Regions from separate parts of the Mesobacillus sp. QJM3NY_10 genome, predicted to be linked through region 2. Evidence: a T-box and tRNA genes for the amino acid it is inferred to sense, from the RefSeq annotation. Region 2 holds a T-box; the other holds one or more tRNA genes.
The links. The T-box of region 2 lies ahead of leuS (leucine--tRNA ligase). A T-box ahead of a tRNA ligase gene usually reads a tRNA of that ligase, here a tRNA-Leu.
Positions count from the first base shown of each region.

Region 1 (7,459 bases), 1.3 Mb from region 2:
TGCATATCAAAACAATGAGAACGGCGAAGTCATCATCGGGTTCGGATTATATGAAGACAAGCTTGAAGTGATGGTTGCGGATAATGGCCAGAGCTTTGATTTCCATTCAGCACGCCAGGGACTTGGCCCTTATGATCAGAATAGTTCTGTAGAATTCCTTCGCGAAGGAGGCTTGGGACTGTATCTGATCGAAACCTTGATGGACGAGGTTCGAATCCATCACAAAGAGGGCGTCACGGTCTTTATGACCAAGTACCGAGAAGGAGAGCAGGTGGAGAGAGATGCAGAGACAATCTCAACCTAAGCAGAGGCCAAAAGAAGAGATTAATGAATTAATCAAAGCCTACCAGCTGCATGAGGATGCAGACGCCCAAAATGAGCTGGTTCTTCATTATCAAAACCTTGTCGAAACAATCGCCAGAAAATATTCCAAAGGAAGGTCTTTCCACGAGGATATATTCCAAGTTGGGATGATTGGTCTTTTAGGCGCAATCCGACGCTATGATGAAACATTTGGCAAAAGCTTTGAAGCATTTGCCGTGCCGACCATCATTGGTGAAATCAAAAGATTCTTAAGAGATAAAACGTGGAGCGTCCACGTACCGCGCAGGATAAAGGAGCTTGGTCCGAAAATCAAGACGACTGTCGAAGATTTGACCACCCATCTGCACCGCTCTCCACGAGTAGATGAAATTGCGGAAGCACTTGAGGTTTCCGAAGAAGAAGTATTGGAAGCCATGGAGATGGGTAAAAGCTACCAGGCCTTATCCGTTGACCATTCTATTGAAGCCGATTCTGATGGAGGAACAGTCACCCTGTTGGATATCGTCGGAAACATTGATGAAGGCTATGAAAAAATCAATCAAAGAATGGTGCTCGAAAAAGTATTGCATGTACTAAGTGAACGCGAAAAGTTAATTATCCAATATACCTACCTCGATAACCTCAGTCAGAAAGAGGCTGGTGACAAGCTTGGTATTTCACAGATGCATGTATCACGTCTTCAAAGAAGGGCAATCAAAAAGCTTCAAGAAGCGATCCATGCGGAAAACAATAACTCGGAGTACATTACATGATCCAACAGTTCAAAGACAAAATAGAACTTTATGCTTACCAGACAATCAAAGAAGGTAAAATAGAGTGCGGTGACAGCTATTATTATACGGCTACTGATGATTATTTTGTCTGTGTACTTGCTGATGGATTAGGGTCAGGGCAATATGCCCATGAAGCTTCTGCCGCTGTCGTTTCAGTAGTAGAGCAACACCATCACGAAGATGTAGATACGCTCATGAAATACTGCAACAATATCTTGGTGCAAAAAAGAGGGGCCGCTGTCTCGATCTTCAAAGTCTACTTCGAAACCCGCGAATTTGTATACAGCTGTGTCGGAAATATCCGCTTCTTCCTCTATACCTCAAATGGCAAGCTGACATACCCATTGCCAGTAACAGGTTATCTGTCAGGGAAGCCGCAGGTATTTCACACCCAGAGATTCATTTATGAGCCGGAATCAAAATTCCTGATTTACTCAGACGGTTTTGACAATATCCACGGTGCTAAAACGATATTGAAGGGGTATCGCTCAGTTGGTGCCATCGCAGAGCAAATAAAAAGCGAATATGCAAACTCAATGGATGATGCAACTTTTATTGTGGGAAGTCTACTTTAGCCGGTGGGCTTCTTTTTGTTTTATATTGTAGGTAGGATGCAGTTTAACCCTATGTTTCCCAATGGTGGTTGATGCGCAATGGAAATATAGCAGGAAGTCCAGCGCTCGCTGTAAACCTTCCGCCGATTTTGGTACACTGTTAAAGTGACAAGCAATATCAATACAGATTATGGAGGATTGTCTCTTGACTCAAACAATGGATAAGCAAGATCAATATGTAAAAATCATTGCCAAAGAGCAATCGTTAACAGCTAAACAAGTGCAAAGTGTCATTTCATTAATTAATGAAGGAAACACTGTACCGTTCATAGCCCGTTACCGAAAGGAAATGACGGGTGCGCTTGATGAAGTGCAAATCCGTGACATCGTTGAAAGATGGCAATACATACAGAACTTAGAGCAGCGTAAAGAGGAAGTCATCAGGCTCATCGAAGAACAAGGAAAGCTGACTGACGAGCTTAAGACGAACATTGAAAAAGCAATCAAGCTTCAGGAAGTAGAAGACTTATACCGACCATACAAGCAAAAAAGAAGAACGAAAGCGACTGTCGCCAAAGAAAAGGGTCTTGAGCCGCTTGCTCAGTGGATGCTGGAGTTCCCTGTAAACGGAAGTCTTGAAGAAAAAGCCCGGGAGTTTTTATCAGAAGAAAAAGGTGTCGAATCTATTGAAGATGCGATTGCCGGAGCGAAAGACATTATCGCTGAAATTGTTTCCGATGATGCAGACAGCCGCAAGTGGATTCGGAATGAAACCTATAAATCTGGATCCATCGATTCTTCAGTGAAAAATGAAGAGCAGGATGAGAAGAACGTTTATGAGATGTATTATGAGTATTCTGAGCCAGTCAATAAAGTGGTGCCGCACAGAATCCTTGCGCTCAACCGCGGTGAAAAAGAGGACCTTTTAAGGGTTTCTATAAAGCCAAAAACAGATGTCATTATGAGTTACCTGCAGCGAAAGTGGATTTCTAAAAATCACTCTTTCACAGCCACTCCAGTAACAGAGGCGATCGAGGATGCATATAAGCGACTGATTCAGCCGTCGATTGAACGTGAAATCAGGAATGAATTGACAGAAAAAGCCGAAGAGCAAGCAATTCACATCTTCTCGGAAAACCTTCGAAAGCTGCTTTTGCAGCCTCCGTTAAAAGGGAAGGTTGTCCTGGGTGTAGACCCGGCGTTCCGTACAGGATGTAAGCTGGCTGCGGTAGATGAAACGGGAAAAGTTTTATCGATCGGTGTGATTTACCCGCATACCTCAGGAGCTAAAAATACTGAGGCTAAGGATAAATTCATAAAAGTCCTGAAAGAGTATGATGTGGAGATGGTTGCAATCGGCAACGGAACTGCTTCCAGGGAGACAGAACAATTCGTGTCAGACATCCTGAAAGAGATGGATAAAGAAATTTACTATCTCATTGTTAATGAAGCAGGAGCGAGCGTCTATTCCGCATCCGATCTTGCCCGCGAAGAATTCCCTAACTACCAGGTGGAAGAACGAAGTGCTGTATCGATTGCACGCCGATTGCAGGATCCGCTCGCTGAACTTGTTAAAATCGATCCGAAATCCGTCGGTGTCGGCCAGTATCAGCATGATGTCAGCCAGAAAAAACTATCAGAATCGCTGACATTCGTTGTTGAGACGGCAGTTAACCAGGTAGGGGTCAATGTGAATACAGCTTCTTCTTCTTTATTGCAGTACGTAGCCGGTCTTTCAAAAACAGTGGCCAATAATATAGTAAAGAAGCGAGAAGAAGAAGGAAAGTTTACGAGCAGGACACAGTTGAAGAAAATTCCGCGTCTCGGAGCCAAGACATATGAACAGGCAATCGGATTCCTGCGTGTCATCGACGGGAAGGAACCTCTTGACCTGACTGGCATCCACCCGGAAAGTTACGGTGAGGTAAAGCAGCTGCTTGATAGCCTGGGATTCAAAACAAAGGATTTAGGAACTCCAGCATTAAAGGAAGCACTCGCTAAAATCAACATCGATCAAACGGCAGACGAATTAGGGATTGGCAAACTTACACTGAAAGATATCATTGATGCACTCGTAAGACCTGAAAGGGACCCGCGTGACGAGCTTCCAGCACCACTTTTGAAAAAGGATGTATTGAAGCTTGAGGATCTGAAGACAGGAATGGAGCTTCAAGGTACTGTACGGAACGTGGTTGACTTCGGAGCTTTCGTTGATATCGGTGTAAAACAAGACGGACTTGTCCATATCTCAAAGTTAAGCAACCGTTTCGTAAAACACCCATTGGATATTGTATCCGTTGGGGACGTAGTCACCGTATGGGTGGATAGTGTCGACCAGAAAAAAGGTCGCGTCGCTTTGACGATGCTAAAGCCTGAGCAGGCATAATATAGAAGACTGCAGGAATTCCCTGCAGTCTTTTAATCGTTCAAACTCTGTTTATTTCTATAAAAGTACCAACATTGATTTAAAAGTTTGATCTGATACCGATTTTTCTCATAGAAGGCTCGTTTCATTTGATTCTGAAACCAGACAGGCATGGCAATACCTCCTTAAGATAATGCGTTAAATGGTAACATTAATATATGCTATAATGGGTTGTCATGTTTCTTTAAAAGGCAGGCGTTTTACAGATGACTGATCAAGAATTGCACAATCTTGTAGTGATGATTTCAAATGAATACTTCCATAAGCCGTTCAGGCATAAAGCGTTCTTCAATCCGAGACTTCGAACGACTGGCGGGCGCTATATGCTGAGCAGCCACAACATTGAAATTAATAAAAAGTATTTTGAGCAGCTTGGTGAGGCAGAGTTGATCGGGATCATTAAGCATGAACTTTGCCATTACCATCTTCATATAGAAGGAAAAGGATACAAGCATCGCGATAAAGACTTTCGGGATTTATTAAAGAAGGTAGATGCCCCGAGATTTTGTTCTGCACTTCCTGAGGAGAAGAAGAGAAGGGCTAAACAGAAATTCATTTTTTATCAGTGCAGCAGTTGCAATTTGACCTATCGCCGCAAAAGATCTATAAATACATCAAAATACGTGTGTGGAAAATGCCGAGGAAAGCTGATAAAAGTGAAGGAAATGACTGTAGAATAAGCCTTTGTGGGCTTTAAAAAAAGAAATGAAAAACTTATTTAAAACACCCTTGACTTTTACTAGGCACCTCCCTATAATAGTAAGAGTCGACAAGACAACGACATCGAAAATTAAAGTTATTCCGCAGTAACTCAGTGGTAGAGCAACGAGCGATATCGTCTCTGAGTTTGCTACGAGTTGTACTCATCGAACCGCTCCTTGAATAGGCGTTCTGAGATGAGGACAGTCGGCGAAGAATAACTATTGAAAGAACAAATATGAATATTCCGCAGTAGCTCAGTGGTAGAGCACTCGGCTGTTAACCGAGCGGTCGTAGGTTCGAATCCTACCTGCGGAGCCATTAATTTCAAGGTATGGGGAAGTACTCAAGAGGCTGAAGAGGCGCCCCTGCTAAGGGTGTAGGTCGCGTAAGCGGCGCGAGGGTTCAAATCCCTCCTTCTCCGCCAGAACCTTTTAATATGGCCCCTTGGTCAAGCGGTTAAGACACCGCCCTTTCACGGCGGTAACACGGGTTCGAATCCCGTAGGGGTCACCAAGATTTTTCGCGTTAGCGAAAATAATCATCCTTAACTTCGCGACAGCGAAAGTAACTATTATAATTCCATTTCTGGTCCCGTGGTGTAGCGGTTAACATGCCTGCCTGTCACGCAGGAGATCGCCGGTTCGATCCCGGTCGGGACCGCCATTTTATTGGGCTATAGCCAAGCGGTAAGGCATCGCACTTTGACTGCGACATGCGTTGGTTCGAATCCAGCTAGCCCAGCCATTTACGAGCCATTAGCTCAGTCGGTAGAGCATCTGACTTTTAATCAGAGGGTCGAAGGTTCGAGTCCTTCATGGCTCACCAAAGTTTTTTCGCGCCAGCGAAAATAACTTTCCTTAATTCTCGCTTCGGCGAATGAATATCCATATGCGGGTGTGGCGGAATTGGCAGACGCACCAGACTTAGGATCTGGCGCCGCAAGGCGTGGGGGTTCGACTCCCTTCACCCGCACCATTAATTGCCTGTTGATTAATGAACCTCAATTAGTTATTATATAACCCTGTCATGTTTTGCGGTCGTGGCGGAATGGCAGACGCGCTAGGTTGAGGGCCTAGTGGGGGCAACCCCGTGGAGGTTCAAGTCCTCTCGGCCGCACCAAAAAAAAGTTATTGACATCCTATATCGGGTGTGATAAGATTTAAAAGTTGCTATTAAAACTAATGCGCCCGTAGCTCAATTGGATAGAGCGTCTGACTACGGATCAGAAGGTTATGGGTTCGACTCCTTTCGGGCGCGCCATTATTTTTTCCTTAATAACGGGGAGTAGCTCAGCTTGGTAGAGCACTTGGTTTGGGACCAAGGGGTCGCAGGTTCGAATCCTGTCTTCCCGACCATTCAGCAATTCAACTTTATATGCGGGTGTAGTTTAGTGGTAAAACCTCAGCCTTCCAAGCTGATGATGAGAGTTCGATTCTCTTCACCCGCTCCAATTTCATTGCTCTTTGAAAACTAAACAAACAAGCGTCAACAAACAATAAATGATCATGACTTCTATTATAGAAGAACATGAGCCAACGTTTTAACTTTATGAGCTAACTCATAACTCTTTCTTGGAGAGTTTGATCCTGGCTCAGGACGAACGCTGGCGGCGTGCCTAATACATGCAAGTCGAGCGGATCTTCATTAGCTTGCTTTTGAAGATCAGCGGCGGACGGGTGAGTAACACGTGGGCAACCTGCCTGTAAGACTGGGATAACTTCGGGAAACCGGAGCTAATACCGGATAATCCTTTCCCTCACATGAGGGAAAGCTGAAAGACGGTTTCGGCTGTCACTTACAGATGGGCCCGCGGCGCATTAGCTAGTTGGTGAGGTAACGGCTCACCAAGGCAACGATGCGTAGCCGACCTGAGAGGGTGATCGGCCACACTGGGACTGAGACACGGCCCAGACTCCTACGGGAGGCAGCAGTAGGGAATCTTCCGCAATGGACGAAAGTCTGACGGAGCAACGCCGCGTGAACGATGAAGGCCTTCGGGTCGTAAAGTTCTGTTGTCAGGGAAGAACAAGTATCGGAGTAACTGCCGGTACCTTGACGGTACCTGACCAGAAAGCCACGGCTAACTACGTGCCAGCAGCCGCGGTAATACGTAGGTGGCAAGCGTTGTCCGGAATTATTGGGCGTAAAGCGCGCGCAGGCGGTTCCTTAAGTCTGATGTGAAAGCCCCCGGCTCAACCGGGGAGGGTCATTGGAAACTGGGGAACTTGAGTGCAGAAGAGGAGAGCGGAATTCCACGTGTAGCGGTGAAATGCGTAGAGATGTGGAGGAACACCAGTGGCGAAGGCGGCTCTCTGGTCTGTAACTGACGCTGAGGCGCGAAAGCGTGGGGAGCGAACAGGATTAGATACCCTGGTAGTCCACGCCGTAAACGATGAGTGCTAAGTGTTAGAGGGTTTCCGCCCTTTAGTGCTGCAGCAAACGCATTAAGCACTCCGCCTGGGGAGTACGGCCGCAAGGCTGAAACTCAAAGGAATTGACGGGGGCCCGCACAAGCGGTGGAGCATGTGGTTTAATTCGAAGCAACGCGAAGAACCTTACCAGGTCTTGACATCCTCTGACAACCCTAGAGATAGGACGTTTCCCTTCGGGGGACAGAGTGACAGGTGGTGCATGGTTGTCGTCAGCTCGTGTCGTGAGATGTTGGGTTAAGTCCCGCAACG
Region 1 covers NZ_CM149675.1:238,304-245,762, forward strand. The annotation lists gene rsbW (anti-sigma B factor RsbW) at 1-304, shown strand, start outside; gene sigB (RNA polymerase sigma factor SigB) at 282-1,076, shown strand; gene AC0VX7_RS01285 (PP2C family serine/threonine-protein phosphatase) at 1,073-1,672, shown strand; gene AC0VX7_RS01290 (Tex family protein) at 1,869-4,037, shown strand; gene cmpA (cortex morphogenetic protein CmpA) at 4,070-4,189, opposite strand; gene AC0VX7_RS01300 (SprT family protein) at 4,283-4,756, shown strand; tRNA gene AC0VX7_RS01305 (tRNA-Asn) at 5,022-5,096, shown strand; tRNA gene AC0VX7_RS01310 (tRNA-Ser) at 5,112-5,202, shown strand; tRNA gene AC0VX7_RS01315 (tRNA-Glu) at 5,217-5,291, shown strand; tRNA gene AC0VX7_RS01320 (tRNA-Asp) at 5,366-5,441, shown strand; tRNA gene AC0VX7_RS01325 (tRNA-Gln) at 5,448-5,522, shown strand; tRNA gene AC0VX7_RS01330 (tRNA-Lys) at 5,528-5,603, shown strand; tRNA gene AC0VX7_RS01335 (tRNA-Leu) at 5,669-5,753, shown strand; tRNA gene AC0VX7_RS01340 (tRNA-Leu) at 5,812-5,897, shown strand; tRNA gene AC0VX7_RS01345 (tRNA-Arg) at 5,962-6,038, shown strand; tRNA gene AC0VX7_RS01350 (tRNA-Pro) at 6,057-6,133, shown strand; tRNA gene AC0VX7_RS01355 (tRNA-Gly) at 6,155-6,228, shown strand; rRNA gene AC0VX7_RS01360 (16S ribosomal RNA) at 6,347-7,459, shown strand, end outside.
Region 1: it has a tRNA-Leu gene. The T-box ahead of leuS (leucine--tRNA ligase) is inferred to sense a tRNA for this amino acid. The anticodon was not compared.

Region 2 (7,459 bases):
AACAGCTGTAACCATGTCTCCTTCAAGTACTTTCAGGACAAAAAAAGCACCGGCCAGCACGAATACGATCCTGACGATTTGCTCAACAACCTGTGAAACTGCTGATGGCCCCATTGACTGATGTCCCTGGAAGAAACCGCGAATCAAGCTCATGAACGGAACAACAATCAAGGCAAAGCTGACTGCACGAATAACCGTGGTCACATCTGCAGCGGTTATTTTCACATTTTCATCATTACTTGTATCCATGACAAGTTCAGCAAGCCCAGGAGCTGTCACATACATAATCAAGAAAGATAGAATTCCGGTCGCCAGCATAACTGCCACACCAGATTTAAACAACTTCCTTCCGACCGCATATTCTTCAAGGGCATTGTATTTCGCTATGAATTTAGAAACAGCAAGCGGTACACCAGCTGTTGCTATACTGATGAATATTGTATATGGAATGTAAGAGAAGGAGTATAATGCTGTCCCATACTCTCCTACTATCGCAAAAAAAGGAATAACGTAAAAAAGCCCAAGCACTTTAGACAATATCGTGCCAAGCGTCAATATGAACGTCCCTCTCAAAAGCTTAGATGACATAAAATCCCTACTTTTGTTTATAAAATAAAATCAGATTACAAACTTGTATTTTACCATAAACACAATCAGACACTATGATATTTATCAATGAATGCAGAAATTTCCTGCATCCCCGTATAAAGTAACTTCCTGAATCCCGGATGCACATTTTCCTGCATTCCCTAGTTTACTCTTTCTCTAGCCTGACTACCAGTTTTCCGGGCTGCAATTCATTAACTGCCGTTTGAAGAACATCATTCAAGGCAATGTTTTTAATGAAGAGATGGATTATAATAATAAAAGTGCTTAATGCATCTAAAAAGTGAAACGAAAAGTTGGTGAAGCAATGAAATACGATGTAATCGTCCTTGGCGGCGGTCCGTCTGGCTTGATGGCCGCGATTGCTGCTGGTGAGCAGGGCGCAAAGGTGCTGCTGATCGACAAAGGAGACAAGCTAGGCCGAAAGCTGGCAATCTCCGGCGGCGGCCGCTGCAATGTGACCAATCGGCTGCCAGTGGATGAAATCATTAAACATATACCCGGAAATGGACGGTTCTTATACAGCGCACTGTCGATTTTCAGTAATGAAGATATCATTTCATTTTTCGAAGGACTCGGAATCAAGCTTAAAGAAGAGGATCATGGCCGGATGTTCCCGGTCACGGATAAAGCCCAGTCCGTTGTTGACGCTCTTTTATCAAAGCTTAAGGATTTAAAAGTGGAAATCAAGACGAACACCCCTGTTGCCGATGTCCACTTCAAAGATAGCAAGGCTGAATCTGTAGAATTGAAAAATGGTGAATTGTTTTATGCGGACAGTGTCATCATTGCTGTCGGCGGAAAATCAGTACCTCATACAGGTTCCACCGGAGATGGGTATGCCTGGGCTGAAAAAGCAGGCCACACAATCACAACACTGTTCCCGACTGAAGTTCCATTGACGTCCTCTGAACCTTTTATAAAAGAAAAAGTTCTGCAGGGACTTTCGTTAAGGGGAATTGGGCTCAGCGTACTTAACCCAAAAGGGAAAGCGCTGATCACTCATAAAATGGATATGATCTTCACACACTTTGGCATCAGCGGCCCAGCTGTCCTGCGCTGCAGCCAGTTCGTCGTCAAAGCGATGCAAAAGTGGAACCTAAAAGAAGTCGTCATGTCCCTTGATGCGCTTCCTGACATGAAAGAAGAAGAATTGTTCCAGGAAATCAATAAACTGATTAAAGCCGAGCCAAAAAAAGCGGTGAAGAATTTGTTGAAGGGTCTTCTGCCAGAACGGTATCTACTGTTCCTGCTTGAGCTGAATGAGATTGACCCAGCGATGCAGGGCGGACAGCTGGGCCATGAAAAAATAAGAAGCTTCGCCAAATCAGCAAAGCAATTCGAGTTCAAAGTGAACGGTACCCTGCCGCTTGATAAAGCATTTGTCACCGGAGGCGGCGTATCAGTCAAAGAAGTCGAGCCGCAAACAATGGCATCCAAGAAAGCAGAAGGACTTTACTTCTGCGGTGAAATCCTCGACATCCATGGATATACAGGAGGCTACAATATCACCTCCGCACTTGTTACCGGTCGGCTTGCGGGCAGCAATGCTGCTGGATATGCGTTACAGAAATAGTAATTGAACATTTGATTTAGTTGATACGGGTAGCTTTCCTGTTTTCTCTAAAATTCGTGTCCGTCATGACCTTAATGACGGACACTTTTCTGTTTTCACCGGCAATTTCTGTCCGTCATAGCCTTGATGACGGACACTTTTCCGTTTTCATCACCAAATTCTGTCCGTCATGACCTCGATGACGGACACTTTTTCTCGTTTCCCGCCTATTTCTGTCCGTCATGACCTTGATGACGGACACTTTTTCTCGTTTCCTGTCTATCTCTGTCCGTCATGACTTTGATGACGGACACTTTTATCGGTTTCCCGACTTTTTCTGTCCGTCATATCAAATAGAAACAGAGCCTGAGTGAATTCACTCAGGCTCTGTACACGACCATTGCTGAAAAACAGTATATCTGTTCTTCGTCCTCTTCTTCTGGTAGGACCGCGACATTGTACTTTATGTCCAAAAGCTTTTTTTCATCGAGCTTTTCAAGAAATCGGTTCATTTCCTGCTCAAGATCTTTTTCATGTTCGTGATCAAACACTCTGACCTGGATCAAGGGAAGTCATCCTTCCTTTTTTACATCCATTCTGGCCAGATTTTCAGAATTTTATAATTACGGGCGTTTTGTTTCTCCGCCCCAGCTTATCATGCCGCCAACCATGTTGCGTACTTTGAAACCTTGCTCGTTCATGTAGTGGCAGACGTTGCCGCTGCGCGCGCTTGAACGGCAAATGAAGATGTATTCCTTGTCCTTGTCGAATTCGTTCAGTCTTTCAGGAATTTCGCCCATTGGCACATGCTTAGCTCCAGGAACCATACCAGATTCAACTTCATCATGTTCACGAACGTCAACCATTTCTGGCTTTTCTCCAGCTTCCAGCTTCTTTTGAAGTTCTTCAGGTGTGATTGTTTCAACTTTATTCATTAGTCATTTCCTCCATTATTTAGTAAATTTAGTCCCATTTAAAGGATACAATACCTTACTGTATTTTCCCCTATTTATTATATAAAAACCAATTTTAAATTACAAAGAATAAACCTTATGGGGTATTTTATTTTAGAAAATAAAAGGGTCGCCATTACACGACCCTTTTAGGAAAAAATCTTAATTTGCGACTATGTTAACTAGCTTTCCTGGTACTGCAATGACTTTGCGGACTGTCTTTCCGTCAATTTGTTCTTTGACAGCATCATCGCCCATTGCAATCTGCTCAAGCGTTTCTCTGTTTGCATCTGCTGGTACCATCATTTTTGCTTTGATTTTACCGTTTACCTGGACAACGATTTCGACTTCGTCGTCGACTAGCTTGGCTTCATCATAAGCTGGCCATGCTGCATATGTGATTGACTCACTGTGGCCTAGCTTTGCCCAAAGCTCTTCCGCAATATGCGGGGTAATCGGCGCGATCATTTTTACAAAGCCCTCAACGTATGCTTTTGGAAGCTCTTCCGCTTTATAGGCTTCATTGATGAAGACCATCATTTGCGAAATAGCTGTATTGAAACGAAGCCCTTCGTAATCTTCCGTCACCTTTTTAACAGTCTGATGATAGACCTTCTCAAGGTTCGTGTTTTCAACATCCTTGATTTTCTCACTCAAGCTGCCGTTTTCATTGACAAACAGGCGCCAGAAGCGGTCAAGAAAGCGTCGTGATCCGTCCAGCCCATTTGTAGACCATGCAATGGATGCTTCAAGCGGCCCCATGAACATTTCATAAAGACGAAGTGTATCAGCACCATGACTTTCAACGATTTCATCCGGGTTGACGACATTGCCTTTTGACTTGCTCATCTTTTCATTATTTTCACCAAGAATCATTCCCTGGTTGAAAAGCTTCTGGAATGGCTCTTTCGTGTGGACGACGCCTACATCATAAAGGACCTTGTGCCAGAAACGAGCGTAAAGCAAGTGAAGTACTGCGTGCTCTGCGCCTCCGATATAAATATCAACAGGCAGCCATTGCTTTAATTTTTCCTTATCTGCAAGTGCCTGATCATTCTTCGGATCAATATAGCGCAAATAGTACCAGCAGCTGCCACCCCATTGTGGCATTGTGTTCGTTTCCCTGCGGCCTTTTTTGCCTGTTTCAGGATCCACGACATTCACCCAGTCATGAATATTGGCAAGTGGAGACTCGCCTGTACCAGAAGGCTTGATATCCGTCGTTTTAGGAAGAACTAAAGGTAACTGGTCTTCAGGAACAGCGGACATCGTTCCATCTTCCCAGTGAATGATTGGGATTGGCTCACCCCAGTAGCGCTGGCGGCTGAACAGCCAGTCACGAAGGCGGTAAGTGACCTTCTTCGTACCAATGCCTTTTTCCTCAAGCCATGCAATCATCTTATTGATTGCCTCTTCCTTGCCCATGCCGTTAAGAAATTCAGAATTGATGTGCTCCCCGTCGCCAGTGTACGCTTCTTTTTCAATGTCTCCGCCGGCAACGACTTCCTTGATTTCTAAATCGAATTTCTTGGCAAACTCGTAGTCACGCACGTCATGGCCAGGTACTGCCATGATTGCCCCTGTACCATATGAAGCTAGAACATAGTCAGCAATCCAGATTGGCATTTTTTCGCCATTTGCCGGATTGATCGCGTATGCGCCAGTGAAGACGCCTGTTTTGTCCTTCGCAAGGTCTGTACGCTCAAGGTCGCTCTTGCTCTTGATTTCGTCGATATATTTTTCGATTGCTGCGCGCTGTTCAGCTGTAGTGATTTTATCAACCAATTGATGCTCAGGTGCAAGCACTGCATAAGTTGCGCCGAACAAAGTATCCGGACGAGTCGTGAACACGGTGAACGTCCCGTCATGTCCTTCGATGTTGAATGTGATCTCAGCACCTTCTGAACGGCCGATCCAGTTGCGCTGCATATCCTTCAGGCTTTCCGGCCAATCAAGTAAATCAAGATCCTCAAGAAGTCGATCTGCGTAGGCAGTGATCTTAAGCATCCACTGTCTCATTGGACGGCGTTCAACCGGGTGTCCGCCGCGCTCACTTTTTCCGTCGATTACTTCTTCATTGGCTAAAACAGTTCCAAGTGCCGGGCACCAGTTAACCGCAACTTCATCAATGTATGCCAGACCTTTTTCATATAACTTAAGGAAAATCCATTGCGTCCACTTGTAGTATTCTGGGTCGGTTGTGTTGACTTCACGGTCCCAGTCGTATGAAAAACCTAATGCCTTGATCTGGCGGCGGAACGTGTTGATGTTCTGCTCCGTGAACTCTGCAGGATCATTGCCTGTATCCAATGCATACTGCTCAGCAGGAAGTCCGAACGCATCCCAGCCCATCGGGTGAAGAACGTTGAAGCCCTGCATCCTTTTCATCCGTGAAAGGATATCAGTCGCTGTATAACCTTCCGGGTGTCCAACGTGAAGGCCGGCACCAGATGGATACGGGAACATATCAAGCGCATAGAACTTCTCTTTCCCTTTATCTTCAGTCGTTTTGAACGTTTTGTTCTGTTCCCAATGCGATTGCCATTTTTTCTCGATTTCCTGATGGTTAAAACTCATCGTTTTTGTCCTCCTGTTTGGTTTCGATTTATTTTTTAGCGGATGAAGTTTACTAATTGAAAGCCAGCGACATTGTTGGACTTGCTGCCCAGTCAACGACTCCAGAAAAATAAAAAACTCCCGTCCCTGTAAAAGGGACGAGAGGTTATGTATGATCTCCCGCGGTACCACCCAAATTAGTGTGTAACACTCGCTTCATTCATCCTTAACGCGGAAAACGGCAAACGCTACTTGTGTTCACGTCTGCGACTCAAAGGCGAGTTCATGATGGTCCTGTCTGGCTTGCACCAACCGCCAGCTCTCTACATCAGGTTTTGCACCACTACTACTCCTTGTCGAAGTCTTTCGTTATGAATATAGAGATATTGTAATAAAATTCCGTCCCATATGCAAGCAGAGATAAAATAAATGATTATGGAGAGTAGTTTATGTCTGTATCTTTTGTTTGGTGTGGGATTTTAAAGGTAGATTGGACACAAAATTGGAAAAAAACGCGGTGAATTTCCAGTTCGCGGAATTAAGGTGGATTTTCGCGGAATCAACCCGTATTTTCGCGGGATTATATCGCAATTTCGCGGGATTCGAAGCGTATTTCGCGGAATTAAATAAATTCGTGATCAATAAAGGATTTTTTTCATGGATAACGAATGTAATGGGTATCAAATTTATATGGAGTGATGCAAGTGATAGCTAAATATCGTACGATCCCCACTGAAATCCTCATTTTTGACGCAATTATCCGCCGTTTACCTGACAATCATCCTCGGAAATCTGAATTCCTTTCCAAACTAATCCGCTGGAAAGCAGGGTACAAGGGAGAAATAGAAGTGGACTATTATCTTTCCCTGTTTCCGGATGATGACTTAACGATATTCCAATACCTCAGACTCCCACATAAAAATGGTTATTATCAAATCGATACCCTGATTATTAGTCCGTGGTTCATGGTCATTATTGAATCAAAGAATCTTGCCGGTACAATTGAAATTGATCATGAATTGGACCAGCTACTTCAAACCTATGATGGCACGGAGAAAGGATATAATAATCCAATATTACAAGCAGAAATCCAAAGTGCTCACCTCAAAAAATGGCTGACCAAGCATCAACTCCCTTTGCCTCCCCTTGAGACTTTTGTAACAATAAGCAACCCCCAAACGATAATCAAAAACCCTACTAATAATAAGGTAGTATCATACAGAACATGCCGTGCTGCGAGGATTCCTTTTAAAATTGCAACTTTAAAAACACAATTCAATAAAGAAATTTTCACAAAGAAAGATATTAAAAGAGTCACTCGTTTGCTGCTCAAACAACATGTACCATTCGTTCCTGATCCCAAGTCCATGGATATCCCCAACGATATCTTAACTGGAGTCCAGTGCCCATACTGCAGCCTTTTTAGTATGGAACGCATGCATGGCACATGGTTTTGTGAAAATTGCGGGAAGACATCAAAGGATGCACACATACAAGCAGTTAAAGACTATTTCCTCTTGAATGGCCCTGCACTAACGAATAAAAAATTGCGGGAATTCCTCCATATAAATTCAGAAGATACAATTACTCGAATCCTTCATTCACTGAATCTTGTTTTTACAGGTACAACAAGAAACAGAATCTATTCCCCGCCAGAAGATTTTTTCAACGGACTATAATGTAAAAAGCCGGCTACCAAAAAGGTAATCCGGCTTTAAACTTATTGAATCGTATACCCTCCATCAATGACAGCCGCCTGGCCTGTGATTCCTTTGGCCGCATCACTGGC
Region 2 covers NZ_CM149675.1:3,728,932-3,736,390, forward strand. The annotation lists gene AC0VX7_RS18750 (putative polysaccharide biosynthesis protein) at 1-588, opposite strand, end outside; gene AC0VX7_RS18755 (BaiN/RdsA family NAD(P)/FAD-dependent oxidoreductase) at 914-2,182, shown strand; gene AC0VX7_RS18760 (sporulation protein Cse60) at 2,542-2,727, opposite strand; gene AC0VX7_RS18765 (rhodanese-like domain-containing protein) at 2,785-3,096, opposite strand; gene leuS (leucine--tRNA ligase) at 3,277-5,691, opposite strand; T-box leader at 5,822-6,039, opposite strand; gene AC0VX7_RS18775 (nuclease-related domain-containing protein) at 6,375-7,349, shown strand; gene AC0VX7_RS18780 (3-hydroxybutyrate dehydrogenase) at 7,391-7,459, opposite strand, start outside.